2 regions of the Citrobacter werkmanii genome follow, and region 1 is predicted to be linked to the other one. Evidence: riboswitches for the same ligand, from Rfam matches in the RefSeq annotation. Region 1 holds a riboswitch; the other holds the start of a gene.
What was found. A riboswitch is a leader RNA that binds a small molecule or an ion and turns the genes downstream of it on or off. The one in region 1 is predicted to bind cobalamin.
Positions count from the first base shown of each region.

Region 2: another riboswitch for cobalamin. It lies ahead of FOB24_RS15970 (cobyrinate a,c-diamide synthase); the one in region 1 lies ahead of btuB (TonB-dependent vitamin B12 receptor BtuB).

Region 1 is NZ_CP044101.1:434,205-441,749, forward strand. Features, by position in the region: gene FOB24_RS02770 (YijD family membrane protein) at 1-319, shown strand, start outside; gene trmA (tRNA (uridine(54)-C5)-methyltransferase TrmA) at 356-1,456, opposite strand; cobalamin riboswitch at 1,572-1,758, shown strand; gene btuB (TonB-dependent vitamin B12 receptor BtuB) at 1,824-3,662, shown strand; gene murI (glutamate racemase) at 3,607-4,458, shown strand; rRNA gene FOB24_RS02790 (16S ribosomal RNA) at 4,834-6,373, shown strand; tRNA gene FOB24_RS02795 (tRNA-Ile) at 6,445-6,521, shown strand; tRNA gene FOB24_RS02800 (tRNA-Ala) at 6,630-6,705, shown strand; rRNA gene FOB24_RS02805 (23S ribosomal RNA) at 6,905-7,545, shown strand, end outside.
Region 2 is NZ_CP044101.1:3,147,012-3,154,556, forward strand. Features, by position in the region: gene FOB24_RS15960 (cobalt-precorrin-8 methylmutase) at 1-607, opposite strand, end outside; gene cbiB (adenosylcobinamide-phosphate synthase CbiB) at 618-1,577, opposite strand; gene FOB24_RS15970 (cobyrinate a,c-diamide synthase) at 1,574-2,953, opposite strand; cobalamin riboswitch at 3,042-3,216, opposite strand; gene pocR (transcriptional regulator PocR) at 3,546-4,457, opposite strand; gene pduF (propanediol diffusion facilitator PduF) at 4,661-5,470, opposite strand; gene pduA (propanediol utilization microcompartment protein PduA) at 5,995-6,276, shown strand; gene pduB (propanediol utilization microcompartment protein PduB) at 6,276-7,088, shown strand; gene pduC (propanediol dehydratase large subunit PduC) at 7,107-7,545, shown strand, end outside.

The sequences.
Region 1 (7,545 bases):
GCTGGTTGCTGGCTTATCGATCAATGGCACATTTGCGGCGCTGTTTAGCTCCATTGTGCCATTCTCAGTATTCCCGATTATTTCGCTGGTGCTGACGGTTTATTGTCTGCATCAACGCTATCAGAACCGTACCATGCCTGTGGGGCTACCAGGCCTGGCCGCCGCCTGTTTTATTCTCGGTGTTCTGTTGTACAGCACCGTGGTACGCGCTGAATATCCGGATATTGGTTCTAACTTCTTCCCGGCGGTACTGTCGGTGATTCTGGTGTTCTGGATCGGCGTTAAAGTGCGTAACCGTAAGCAGGAAATTGCGGAATAATATTTGTAGGCCGGGCAAGCCCGGCCAGGACATCACTTACTTCGCGGTCAGTAACACGCCACACTCCATATGGTGCGTATACGGGAACTGATCGAACAGAGCCAGACGTGAAACATTGTGCGTCTGGCTTAACGTTTCCAGATTCTTACACAGCGTCTCCGGGTTGCAGGAGATGTACAGAATACGCGGATACGCCTGCACCATTTTCTCCGTTTCGCTGTCCAGACCGCTACGCGGTGGGTCAACGAAAATGGTTTCACACTGGTAACTCTTCAGATCGATCCCCTGCAAACGGTTGAACTCGCGAACCCCATTCATCGCCTGAGTAAACTCTTCTGCCGCCATGCGGATAATTTGTACGTTATCAATATGGTTAGCCGCAATGTTGTACTGGGCAGCCGCCACGGATGGTTTGGCGATTTCAGTCGCCAGCACGCGGTTGAAATTTTGCGCCAGCGCTAATGAGAAGTTGCCATTACCGCAGTACAGCTCAAGCAGGTCGCCCTGGGAATCTTTGGTGACATCAATCGCCCATTCCAGCATCTGAATATTCATCGCGGCATTGGGCTGGGTGAAGCTGTTCTCAACCTGGCGGTAGATGATCTCTTTACCTGCGACCGGCAAGCGTTCGTCAATATAGTCCTGATCCAGCTCGATTTTGGTTTTGGTGGCCCGACCAATCAGATGCACGTTCAGATTTTGTGCGCGCAGCGCGTCCCGTAGTGCTTCGGCTTCATGACGCCATTCGTCATCCAGCTTTTTATGGTAAAGCATCGAGACGACCGCTTGATCGCTCAGGGTGGTGAGGTAATCAATCTGGAACAGTTTGTGGCGCAGGACACGGTTGTTGCGTACCCCTTCAATCATTGCCGTCATCAGCGTGTTGATAAGCTCGCTGGCCGCCGGGAAGCTGTCGACGCGAATACGGCTTTTCGTCTGTTGATCGAACATGATGTGGTACAGGTCATCACCGTCATGCCACAGCCGGAATTCGGCACGCATACGGTAGTGACTGACCGGTGAGCGAAACACTTCCGGAGCCTGTGCATAAAACGGTGTCATTAAGCTCTGCAGACGCACCACTTTTTCAGCTAACTGCGCGTCGTACTGTTCTGTCGGAAGATGTTCGGGGGTCATGATGCGTCCTGAAAAATAAAAGTACGCGGGGATTGTAGGGATTGCTCAACAGATGTCCAGTCATTGATGATTTCCGATATTGTGATACACAGTCTGGACAGTGGGTTGTAACAAACTGTAGCATCCGTTTTCCGGTCCTGTGAGTTAAAAGGGAATCCAGTGTGAATCTGGAGCTGACGCGCAGCGGTAAGGAAGGTAGGAGATGAGCGCACCTGGTGCAGACACTGCGGCTTGCCGTGGGAAGTCATCGTCTCTTTAAGTCGCCTCCAAGCCCGAAGACCTGCCGGCTAACGTCGCATCTGGTTTTCATCATCGCGTACTATCGGTGGGACCTGCGGCATCCTTCTTATATTGTGGATGCTTTACAATGATTAAAAAATCGTTGCTGTGGACGGCGCTTTCCGTCACGGCATTTTCTGGTTGGGCACAGGATGCTAGCCCAGATACTCTCGTCGTCACTGCCAACCGTTTTCAGCAGCCTCGTAGCGCAGTACTTGCTCCTATCACCGTTGTTACGCGTCAGGATATCGACCGCTGGCAATCTACCTCCGTGAATGATGTGCTTCGTCGCTTGCCAGGCGTGGATATCGCCCAATACGGTGGTATGGGACAAAATTCGTCTATTTCTATTCGCGGCACCAACGCCAGCCATGTTCTGGTGCTGATTGACGGTGTACGTCTGAACCTGGCAGGGGTTAGCGGCGCAGCCGATCTTAGCCAGTTCCCGGTATCGTTGGTACAACGTATTGAGTACATTCGTGGGCCGCGTTCGGCTATTTATGGTTCTGATGCGATCGGCGGCGTGGTGAATATCATTACGACGCGCGAAAAGCCGGGGACGGAACTGACCGCTGGCGTGGGAAGCAATGGCTACCAGAATTACGATGTCTCAACCCAACAACAGTTAGGTGAAAATACGCGTGTCACGTTGATGGGCGATTATGCCTATACCAAAGGCTTTGATGTCGTGGCTTACGGTAGTACTGGCTCTCAGGCTCAACCCGACAAAGACGGCTTCTTAAGTAAGACGCTATATGGCGCGCTGGAACACAACTTCTCTGACACCTGGAGCGGGTTTGTTCGTGGCTACGGTTATGATAACCGCACGAATTACGATTCGTACTATTCTCCGAACTCACCACTGGTCGATACCCGAAAACTCTATAGCCAAAGCTGGGATGCCGGACTGCGCTTCAATGGTGAAATTATCCAGTCACAGCTGGTTTCCAGCTATAGCCACAGTAAAGACTACAACTATGATCCGGATTATGGCCGCTATGACTCCTCGGCCACGCTGGATGAGATGAAGCAATATAATGTTCAGTGGTCGAACAGTATGGTGGTTGGCCACGGTAATGTGGGTGCGGGCGTCGACTGGCAAAAGCAAACTACGGAGCCTGGCACCGCGTATGTCACGGACGGTTACGACCAGCGTAACACTGGCCTCTATCTCACCGGGTTGCAGCAACTGGGTGACTTTACCTTTGAAGGTGCGGCACGCAGTGATGATAACTCCGAGTTTGGTCGCCATGGTACATGGCAAACCAGCGCCGGGTGGGAGTTTATTGAAGGTTATCGCTTTATTGCCTCCTACGGTACTTCCTACAAAGCACCAAATCTCGGGCAGTTGCATGGCTATTACGGCAATTCGAATCTGGATCCTGAAGAGAGTAAGCAGTGGGAAGGGGCGTTTGAAGGGCTGACGGCGGATGTGAACTGGCGTTTGTCAGGATATCGCAACGATATCGATAACATGATCGATTACGACCCACATACCGAGAAATACTTTAACGAAGGCAAAGTACGTATTAAAGGTGTCGAAGCGACAGCAAACTTTGATACCGGGCCGCTGGCGCACACCCTGAGCTACGATTACGTTGATGCACGAAATGCGATTACCGATAAACCACTGGCGCGTCGTTCTAAACAGCAGGTGAAGTACCAGCTTGACTGGCAGGTTTACGATTTTGACTGGGGCCTGACCTATCATTATCTGGGAACGCGTTATGACACGGACTTCGTCACCAATCAGCCGGTAAAAATGGGGGGAGTGAGCCTGTGGGATCTGACAGTGGCATATCCAATCACCTCACAGCTGACTGTTCGTGGTAAAATCGCCAACCTGTTCGATAAAGATTACGAGACAGTTTATGGCTACGCAACTGCAGGGCGGGAATACACCTTGTCTGGCAGCTACACCTTCTGATCCACGTCCCACCGTGCTGGTGTTTGATTCCGGCGTCGGTGGGTTGTCGGTCTACAATGAGATCCGCAGTCTGCTGCCGGATCTCCACTATATATACGCTTTTGATAATGTCGCCTTTCCTTATGGTGAGAAGAGCGAGGAATTTATCGTCGAGCGTGTTGTTGAGATTGTGACTGCGGTCCAGCAGCGCTATCCACTCTCTCTTGCGGTCATCGCGTGTAATACCGCAAGTACTGTGTCGCTTCCTGCATTACGTGCGAAATTTGCCTTCCCGGTTGTAGGCGTCGTTCCTGCTATTAAACCGGCGGCGCGACTCACGGCGAATGGCGTTGTGGGACTGCTGGCTACACGTGCGACGGTGAAGCGGTCGTATACCCATGAGTTGATTGCGCGGTTTGCTAACGAATGTCAGATTGCGATGTTGGGGTCTGCCGAGCTGGTAGAACTGGCGGAAGCGAAGCTGCACGGCGAAACGGTCTCTCTGGAGGAGTTGCGCCGCATTCTACGTCCGTGGCTGCGGATGTCGGAACCACCCGACACGGTGGTGCTGGGCTGCACCCATTTCCCTCTATTACAGGAAGAACTTTTACAGGTCCTGCCCGAGGGGACGCGACTGGTGGATTCGGGGGCCGCGATTGCGCGTCGCACGGCCTGGTTATTAGAACATGAAGCGCCCGACGCGAAATCAACCGATGAGAATGTCGCATTCTGTATGGCGATGACGACAGAAGCCGAACAATTATTGCCCGTGCTGCAACGTTATGGCTTCAAAACGCTCGAAAAACTGGCGGTTTAATCGATTTTGATGAAAAAATGCGCACTCGGAAGATTATTTTGAATTTCCCCTTGTCAGCCTGAAATAACTCCCTATAATGCGCCTCCACTGACACGGAACAACGGATTACACGCCGCCGGGTCAGCGGGGTTCCAGTGAGAATCCCGGAGAGAAAAGCAAAAATAAATGCTTGACTCTGAATGAGGAAAACGTAATATACGGGACCTCGCGACAGAGCGCCAAAGCGCGTCGCAACTGCTCTTTAACAATTTATCAGACAATCTGTGTGGGCACTCGAGGATACGGATTCTTAACGTCGCAAGACGAAAAATGAATACCAAGTCTCTGAGTGAACACGTAATTCATTACGAAGTTTAATTCACGAGCATCAAACTTAAATTGAAGAGTTTGATCATGGCTCAGATTGAACGCTGGCGGCAGGCCTAACACATGCAAGTCGAACGGTAGCACAGAGAGCTTGCTCTCGGGTGACGAGTGGCGGACGGGTGAGTAATGTCTGGGAAACTGCCCGATGGAGGGGGATAACTACTGGAAACGGTAGCTAATACCGCATAATGTCGCAAGACCAAAGAGGGGGACCTTCGGGCCTCTTGCCATCGGATGTGCCCAGATGGGATTAGCTAGTAGGTGGGGTAACGGCTCACCTAGGCGACGATCCCTAGCTGGTCTGAGAGGATGACCAGCCACACTGGAACTGAGACACGGTCCAGACTCCTACGGGAGGCAGCAGTGGGGAATATTGCACAATGGGCGCAAGCCTGATGCAGCCATGCCGCGTGTATGAAGAAGGCCTTCGGGTTGTAAAGTACTTTCAGCGAGGAGGAAGGCATTAAGGTTAATAACCTTAGTGATTGACGTTACTCGCAGAAGAAGCACCGGCTAACTCCGTGCCAGCAGCCGCGGTAATACGGAGGGTGCAAGCGTTAATCGGAATTACTGGGCGTAAAGCGCACGCAGGCGGTCTGTCAAGTCGGATGTGAAATCCCCGGGCTCAACCTGGGAACTGCATCCGAAACTGGCAGGCTAGAGTCTTGTAGAGGGGGGTAGAATTCCAGGTGTAGCGGTGAAATGCGTAGAGATCTGGAGGAATACCGGTGGCGAAGGCGGCCCCCTGGACAAAGACTGACGCTCAGGTGCGAAAGCGTGGGGAGCAAACAGGATTAGATACCCTGGTAGTCCACGCCGTAAACGATGTCGACTTGGAGGTTGTGCCCTTGAGGCGTGGCTTCCGGAGCTAACGCGTTAAGTCGACCGCCTGGGGAGTACGGCCGCAAGGTTAAAACTCAAATGAATTGACGGGGGCCCGCACAAGCGGTGGAGCATGTGGTTTAATTCGATGCAACGCGAAGAACCTTACCTACTCTTGACATCCACGGAATTTGGCAGAGATGCCTTAGTGCCTTCGGGAACCGTGAGACAGGTGCTGCATGGCTGTCGTCAGCTCGTGTTGTGAAATGTTGGGTTAAGTCCCGCAACGAGCGCAACCCTTATCCTTTGTTGCCAGCGGTCCGGCCGGGAACTCAAAGGAGACTGCCAGTGATAAACTGGAGGAAGGTGGGGATGACGTCAAGTCATCATGGCCCTTACGAGTAGGGCTACACACGTGCTACAATGGCATATACAAAGAGAAGCGACCTCGCGAGAGCAAGCGGACCTCATAAAGTATGTCGTAGTCCGGATTGGAGTCTGCAACTCGACTCCATGAAGTCGGAATCGCTAGTAATCGTGGATCAGAATGCCACGGTGAATACGTTCCCGGGCCTTGTACACACCGCCCGTCACACCATGGGAGTGGGTTGCAAAAGAAGTAGGTAGCTTAACCTTCGGGAGGGCGCTTACCACTTTGTGATTCATGACTGGGGTGAAGTCGTAACAAGGTAACCGTAGGGGAACCTGCGGTTGGATCACCTCCTTACCTTAAAGAACCGACCTTTGCAGTGCTCACACAGATTGTCTGATGAAAATTAGCAGTAAGAAAATCTCTGCAGGCTTGTAGCTCAGGTGGTTAGAGCGCACCCCTGATAAGGGTGAGGTCGGTGGTTCAAGTCCACTCAGGCCTACCAAATTTCTGCTGATGCTGCGTTGCGGCGACACTCACATACTTTAAGTATGCTTCGTGTCACCACGCCTTGCCTCAACAGAAATTAAGGTTGATGAGATTTGACGTCGATGGGGCTATAGCTCAGCTGGGAGAGCGCCTGCTTTGCACGCAGGAGGTCTGCGGTTCGATCCCGCATAGCTCCACCATCTTTACTGCAACAACCCAAGAAAACTTCAGAGTGTACCTGAAAAGGTTCACTGCGAAGTTTTGCTCTTTAAAAATCTGGATCAAGCTGAAAATTGAAACGACACACTGTTTCATTTCTCCGTAAACAAGAAATGAAAAGCGGTGTGTTCGAGTCTCTCAAATTTTCGCAATCAGAAGTGAAACATCTTCGGGTTGTGAGGTTAAGCGACTAAGCGTACACGGTGGATGCCCTGGCAGTCAGAGGCGATGAAGGACGTGCTAATCTGCGATAAGCGCCGGTAAGGTGATATGAACCGTTATAACCGGCGATTTCCGAATGGGGAAACCCAGTGTGATTCGTCACACTATCGTTAACTGAATACATAGGTTAACGAAGCGAACCGGGGGAACTGAAACATCTAAGTACCCCGAGGAAAAGAAATCAACCGAGATTCCCCCAGTAGCGGCGAGCGAACGGGGAGCAGCCCAGAGTCTGAATCAGCATGTGTGTTAGTGGAACGGTCTGGAAAGTCCGACGGTACAGGGTGATAGTCCCGTACACAAAAATGCACCTGTTGTGAACTCGAAGAGTAGGGCGGGACACGTGGTATCCTGTCTGAATATGGGGGGACCATCCTCCAAGGCTAAATACTCCTGACTGACCGATAGTGAACCAGTACCGTGAGGGAAAGGCGAAAAGAACCCCGGCGAGGGGAGTGAAAAAGAACCTGAAACCGTGTACGTACAAGCAGTGGGAGCACCTTCGGGTGTGACTGCGTACCTTTTGTATAATGGGTCAGCGACTTATATTCTGTAGCAAGGTTAACCGTATAGGGGAGCCGAAGGGAAACCGAGTCTTA
Region 2 (7,545 bases), 2.2 Mb from region 1:
GCATGGCATTGACGATAGCAGCGGCGACGTTACTCCCCCCTTTACGGCCTAACGCAGCAATGGCCGGCAGGTTGCTTTGGGTCAGGGCATCTTTCGACTCTTCAGCACCAACGAACCCAACCGGTACACCAACCACACCGCTAACCGCAACATCATGCTCAAGCAGGCGGAACAGCGCTGTCGGCGCGTTGCCAAAAACAAACAGCTTTTCCCCCTCTTCTTTCACCGCAACATCGACAGCCGCCATTGAGCGGGTGATCCCCTGCTCTTTTGCCGTACGTACGACTCGTGGATCGCTGATATAGCAGCGGCACTCGCCGCCAAATTTTGCCAGCAGCGTTTTATTGATCCCGGAAAGGGCCATGGTGGTATCGGTATAAATCACGCTCGAACGGCTAAGCGCCGCGCAGAACTGCTCCAGCACATCACTGGAAAACCACAGAATGTCCAGCCAGTCGAAATCCGCCGTGGTGTGAATGACCCGCTTGATAATGGCTTCATGCAACGGACTGGCAAACTGATAGTCCGGACGGGTTTCACGGATAATCTCGCCTATAATGTCGAAACTTTTGGCCTCAATAGCCTGGGGTTGCTGGATATATTGCATAGTGTTGTCCTCAGGCTACACCGACCAGCAGCCACCGCAGCGCGATAAACAGCGCCAGTGCCAGCGTCGATGCCACCCACATCAATCGAATCGTATGGGAAATGTCGTCTACCGAAATGTCGCGTTGTGCATCACCAATCCACGGTTTCTCAACGCGCTCGCCAAAGTAGTCATTAGGGCCACCCAGACGAATACCTAATGCCCCGGCAACGGAGGCCTCCGACCACGCGCAGTTTGGGCTACTGTGGTTATAGCGATCGCGCCAGCCGATCTGCAAAGCACGCGAACCGTCCTGACGGCATAAAAATGCAGCCACGCCCAGCAGCAGCCAGCTCAGTCTCGCAGGAATATAATTTGCGACATCATCCAGACGCGCGCTGACCATACCGATAGCGCGGTATTTTTCATGTTTGTAACCCACCATGGAGTCAAGGGTATTTACCGCTTTGTAGGCCATCGCCAAAGGCGCGCCGCCGAGAAGAAGGAAAAACAGCGGCGCGATGATGCCATCAACGGTGTTTTCGGCCACGGTTTCCACCACGGCACGATTGATCTGCTGAGGTTGTAATTGCGAAGTATCGCGACCCACGATCCAAGATAACTTTTCCCGACTTGCGGCAAGGTTACCGGCACGCAACGGACGTTCGACATCCTGCGCGGCGTTCGCCAGACAGCGCCCCGCCAGCACGGTAAAGATCATCCAAACCTCTACCACCCAACCAAGCCAGGGATGAATAGAGTGCGCCAGCGCCAGTACGCCCCAGGACACAGCCCAGGTCAGGCCAACCACCACTACCCACATCGCCGCGCCACCAATGCGCAACGCACGATCGCTATGGCAGTAGCGCCGCACGACTCGCTGCATGGCAGAAATCAGATTGCCAATCCAGCGCACCGGATGCGGCCAGTTCTGCGGATCGCCAATAATAAAATCAAGCAGCCAGGCAACACACCACGCAAGGATCGTCATAGCGCGCTCCTCGCGGCTGCCAACCAATGGTTAAGCATCTGCGGACGTTGAGCAAAATGAACGTGTAGATAGCTGGCGAAAGTGTTACCCACCTGCCAGCCGCCGGACCAGGTCTGCAACGTTTTGCCATCGCGCACTTTACGACAGTGCATCACCGCGGGAGTTTCAGGAATAAAATCTGAGTAGTGAAATTCATGCCCACGCAGCACTTCGCCTTCTGCAGCTAACAAGGTTTGCTGCGCGGCCTGCGCCTCGCAGTAGCCAAATCGGGTCAGACGTTTCCCCATTTTGCTGTGACCGGGAATGATATCCGCCATCAACCAGCTATCACCGTGGCTGTCCTCCAGCGAACTGCCGAGATACATCAGCCCACCGCACTCGGCGTAAATCGCCACGCCGCAGTGATGTGCGGCTCGCAATTGCTTAAGCAGCGAGACATTGCGGGCCAGAGCCGCAGCATGTAACTCAGGGTATCCGCCACCCAGCCAGATCATCTGACAATCAGGTAAACAGGTGTCGTGCAACGGGCTAAAACGGACAATCTTCAGCCCCGTGCGTTCAAGCAAAGTAATATTGTCCGGGTAATAAAAGTTGAACGCTTCGTCATCAGCGATAGCAAGCGTTAGCCCTTCTCCGGCATCAGTATCGGGAAGCGTAGGCCATTCACCCGCAGGGAGGGTGTTTAGCTGGCTTAATTTCAGTAGAGCATCGATATCCAGCGTCTGCTCCAGCGTCGCGGCAAAGTCCTGCCACGGCTGCTGATTGATAACAGACTCACGCGCAGTAACCAGCCCCAGATGACGCTCCGGAAGCGCAACGCCTTCCATACGGGGAACGTAGCCTAATACAGGAACGGAACAGTAACGCTCAATCGCCACCTTCAGCAGCTGATAATGCGTTTCGCTGTTGACCCGATTAACGATCACCCCGGCGATGTTCAGCGTGGGATCAAAATGCTGAAAACCCATTACCGTTGCGGCTATCGAGGTGGAAACAGCTTTACCATCAACCAGTAAGATGACCGGGCAACCTAACTGTTTGGCCATCGCGGCGGTACTGCAGTAGTTCGGGTCGGTACCATAACCGTCATACAACCCCATCACGCCTTCAATCACGGCGATATCGGCATGTTGCATCTGCTCGCGGAATAAAGCATTGAGAGTGGAAGCGGGAAGCATGAAGCTATCAAGATTGCGGGAAGCGGTACCGCATACCGCTGTATGCCAGCCGGTATCAAGGTAATCAGGCCCCACTTTGCAAGGCTGGACGCGTAAACCGCGTTTTTTCAACAAGCTCAACAAGCCCAGCGTCACCGTGGTTTTACCACAGCCGCTTCCGGTACCTGCAAGAACAAATGCGTGAAAATTGGCCGCCATACCCTGATCCTGTTCAGGGTGGTAGGGGTGTAGAGATACCCAGTCTCTCGACTGTATGCATCTGAACCACCCACTTCCCACCGAAGTTGTTGGTAGTCACTGACAGGCAGGTCTTCTGGCTTAGCGTCATCCTCACCCGTCCTTCCCAATCTTGCGATCAGTGGTCCATACGGGGTCGTCAGCATCACAGCAGCGGGGGCTGCGGGGGATTCTCACCCCCTTCCCTACCACAAATGTGGCAAACCTGTCAGTTCAGGAGCCTTAATTAAGCTCCCTGTTATGAGGTAAATTCACGACCTCATGACAATAATTCAATTTAATATCTTTCCGGATTCATTCAGCCAATTATCTGGCATAAACCCACTTATTCACATGTTCACATTTTGAATGAAAGTGTCAGCAAAGAATAAAGAAAGTCAGGCATACAGACACTGTATCTCATCACAAAAATAAAAACTGGTGCAGTTTATCCCTCTAATACTATTATTTTGTTGCGCTATGACAATTTATTGACTGCTGTTGTTACTTTTCATTTTATAATTACTGACATAGCGCCCGATATCAAAAATCGGCAATAGCAAAATATTGCTATTTAAGCGGACTCACCGCGTGAAATGACATTTATTTGCTGGCGAAATGCCTGCGGCGTAACCTGATACGTCTGGCGGAATACTTTGCAGAAATAACTGGTTTGTGAAAAGCCTAAATTACGCGCAATGCTGGCTATGCTCCAGTCACTATGACAGAGTAACTCTTTGGCACTCGCCATTCGCTGTTGATTTACCCAGGCGTTAAACCCGATACCCTGATATTTTTTGAACAATTTACTGAAATAGTAAGGGCTAAGGTAAACATGAGACGCAACATCTTCCAGGCGTAACTCATCTGACAAATGCGCATCAATATAGCGCAGCGCTTTTTTCATTTTGCTGTCGTGAGGATTCGGCGTTCGGTTGGCGCGTACTGGCTCTGCCTGCTGCGGGTTGTCTTTGATAACCACAAAATTTAGTTGTTTTTTAAGGCAATTTTCCACGATGAGCTTTAGCAGATCCGCCGAGGCGATAACGCGCGAATAGTCCATCTCCGGCACATTACGAAATTCACTGAGCAGTTCGGGATCGGCTTGCCAGCGGTCATCGACGTTCAGGATATCCACCAGGCCGACATCGTTACTTAAACGCACCTGACCACACAATACGAACCCAACCAGGTGACCCGCAATTACCAGCGGAATTGAGAAGTCGGTAAGCCCCGCGTGGCAGCGATAGATGCAGGGTTGATCGGATTTTGAAGCTTCCAGCCCGCCACAGCGATCGCTCATACGACAACGGGTACTGTGCTGAGGATGCTGGCGCATCAACTGACAAAAAGGGGTGAAATTAAAAAGCTCAGAAATTTCATCACCGTGAATATTGACAACCACAACAGCCAGACTGGTGGCCTGCGCAAAATCCTGTGCGATTTTATTAATGAGTTCTGAGTTCAGGGCACTCGCAGAAATCATGATAAAACCTCTCAGTTAATTTATTGTTATAAATAAAACATACTATTTACACATCCAGTTTCATCTCGCTTTCCTGGGCGCTGATGAAAGTCATCATCGAACATAACAAAAGTCTCCCATTGTGGGGAGACTTTTTCAGCGGTTCAGGAAACCGGATCACGAAAACAGTTTTTACGCTTTAAAAATAAACATCTTCCGTGAAGCTAGCTCTCATTTTCCTCCAGTTTACACGTATTACACGGTAAATTTTTGCCAATAAAATAACGATAAATTGCTGCGCCCGCGCACGCACCGATGATGGGGGCCACAATCGGTACGATGAAATAAGGGATATCACGCCCGCCAGTCATCGCCACATCTCCCCACCCGGCCATCCATGCAAATAATTTTGGACCGAAATCACGTGCCGGGTTCATCGCAAATCCGGTGAGCGGCCCGGTAGATGCACCGAGAACAGCCACCAGAATGCCAATCAATAAAGGCGCCAATGGCCCTCTGGGGACGCCATTACCGTCATCGGTAAGTGCCATGATCATGCCCATCAGAATGGAAGTGATCACTACTTCAACCAGCGCAGCCTGCCAGACGCTGAGCGCCGCCGCTGGATAAGTACTAAAAATACTGGCCAATTGCAGGCTTTCAAGGCTGCCGCGTACCATTTGATGGGCAGACTCATATTCGGTAAATAGACTTCCGTACAGCAGATAGGCTAGCAACGCGCCGCCAAAGGCACCCGCAACCTGCGCTACGGTGTATGGCACAACTTTGCGCCCCGGAAAACAGGCAAATAACCACAGGGCGATGGTGATTGCAGGATTGAGATGCGCGCCAGAAATCCCCGCTGTCAGGTAAACGGCAAGCGAGATCCCCAACCCCCATATGATGCAGATCTCCCATAATCCCAAACTGGCGCCCGCGACTTTAAGTGCGCTCAGGCATCCGATGCCAAAAAACAAAAACAGCCCGGTACCCAAAAACTCAGCAATGCATTGCGCTTTTAGTGAATCGTTCATTGTGACACCTTCTAAGCAGAGTTCGTGTCTTTACCAGCGGACTCCTTGCTGGTACGTAGAATACTTCAAGGCTTACTATAAAAAGCCGTATCGGCAAAATGTTGGCAATCTGAAGGCGGCATGCCCCTCAAAATCGTGCTGAGATAGCAAATTCTTGCTATCACTTTTATTAAAACAGGCGAGAACACAGGGAAATCCACTATTAGTGGTACATTTGTGAAACGATAAAATATTGCTATTGGCAGAATTATGTTTTCAGACAATCATCACATTTTCATTTTTCCGCATAGCAAATGCCATTTTTAATGTCACTAACAAAAGTGTAAATATGGAATGAACATAACTAAATATTCATATTATGAAAATAAAAAATAACCATTAAAAACAAAAAGATAAAATAAAACATAGCAATTTTATATCACCATAACCTCACTATTTTTTCATTCATACTTTCAACTCAGCCATTCTTTTTCCTCGCTTCTTTTTATAGTCATGAATATCGGGACAACCCAGGCGAGGTCTTTATGCAACAAGAAGCGTTAGGAATGGTAGAAACCAAAGGCTTAACTGCAGCCATAGAGGCCGCAGATGCAATGGTGAAGTCAGCCAATGTAATGCTGGTCGGCTACGAAAAAATTGGTTCGGGGCTGGTAACCGTTATTGTCCGCGGCGATGTCGGCGCAGTCAAAGCAGCAACAGATGCCGGCGCCGCCGCAGCCCGTAATGTGGGAGAAGTGAAAGCCGTACACGTTATCCCGCGCCCTCATACCGATGTAGAAAAAATCTTACCGAAGGGAATTAGCTAATGAGCAGCAATGAGCTGGTTGAACAGATCATGGCGCAGGTGATTGCTCGCGTGGCAACCCCAGAACAGCAGGCTATCCCTGAAAATAATCACCCAACACGAGAAACGGCTATGGCAGAGAAAAGCTGCAGTTTAACGGAGTTTGTCGGTACCGCGATTGGCGACACCGTCGGTCTGGTAATCGCCAACGTAGACAGCGCCTTACTGGACGCGATGAAACTTGAAAAACGTTATCGCTCCATTGGCATCCTTGGCGCCCGTACTGGCGCAGGTCCGCACATTATGGCCGCCGATGAAGCGGTAAAAGCAACAAATACGGAAGTCGTCAGTATTGAATTGCCACGAGATACCAAAGGCGGCGCGGGCCACGGCTCGCTGATTATCCTCGGTGGCAACGATGTTTCCGACGTGAAACGCGGAATTGAGGTTGCGCTGAAAGAGCTGGATCGCACCTTTGGCGATGTTTATGCCAACGAAGCCGGTCACATCGAGATGCAATACACCGCCCGCGCCAGCAACGCGCTGGAAAAAGCCTTTGGCGCGCCGATTGGCCGTGCCTGTGGCGTGATTGTCGGCGCACCAGCCTCCGTGGGTGTCCTGATGGCTGATACTGCGCTGAAATCCGCCAATGTAGAAGTTGTAGCCTACAGCTCCCCGGCCCATGGCACCAGCTTCAGCAACGAAGCCATTCTGGTCATCTCTGGTGATTCCGGCGCAGTTCGTCAGGCTGTTATCTCCGCCCGTGAAATCGGTAAAACCGTACTCGGGACCCTCGGCTCAGAGCCGAAAAACGATCGTCCGTCCTACATCTGATATCAGTGAGGCTGATTCATGAGATCGAAAAGATTTGAAGCACTGGCGAAACGCCCTGTGAATCAGGATGGTTTCGTTAAGGAGTGGATCGAAGAAGGCTTCATTGCGATGGAAAGCCCGAACGACCCTAAACCATCGATTAAAATCGTCAACGGTACTGTGACTGAACTGGACGGCAAATCCGCCAGTGAATTTGACTTAATTGACCATTTCATTGCCCGCTACGGCATTAACCTGGCGCGCGCTGAAGAAGTCATGGCAATGGACTCGGTCAAACTGGCCAATATGCTTTGCGACCCTAACGTGAAGCGCAAAGATATCGTGCCGCTGACCACCGCCATGACACCAGCAAAAATTGTCGAAGTGGTGTCCCATATGAACGTCGTCGAGATGATGATGGCCATGCAGAAAATGCGTGCCCGTCGAACTCCGTCTCAACAGGCGCACGTCACTAACG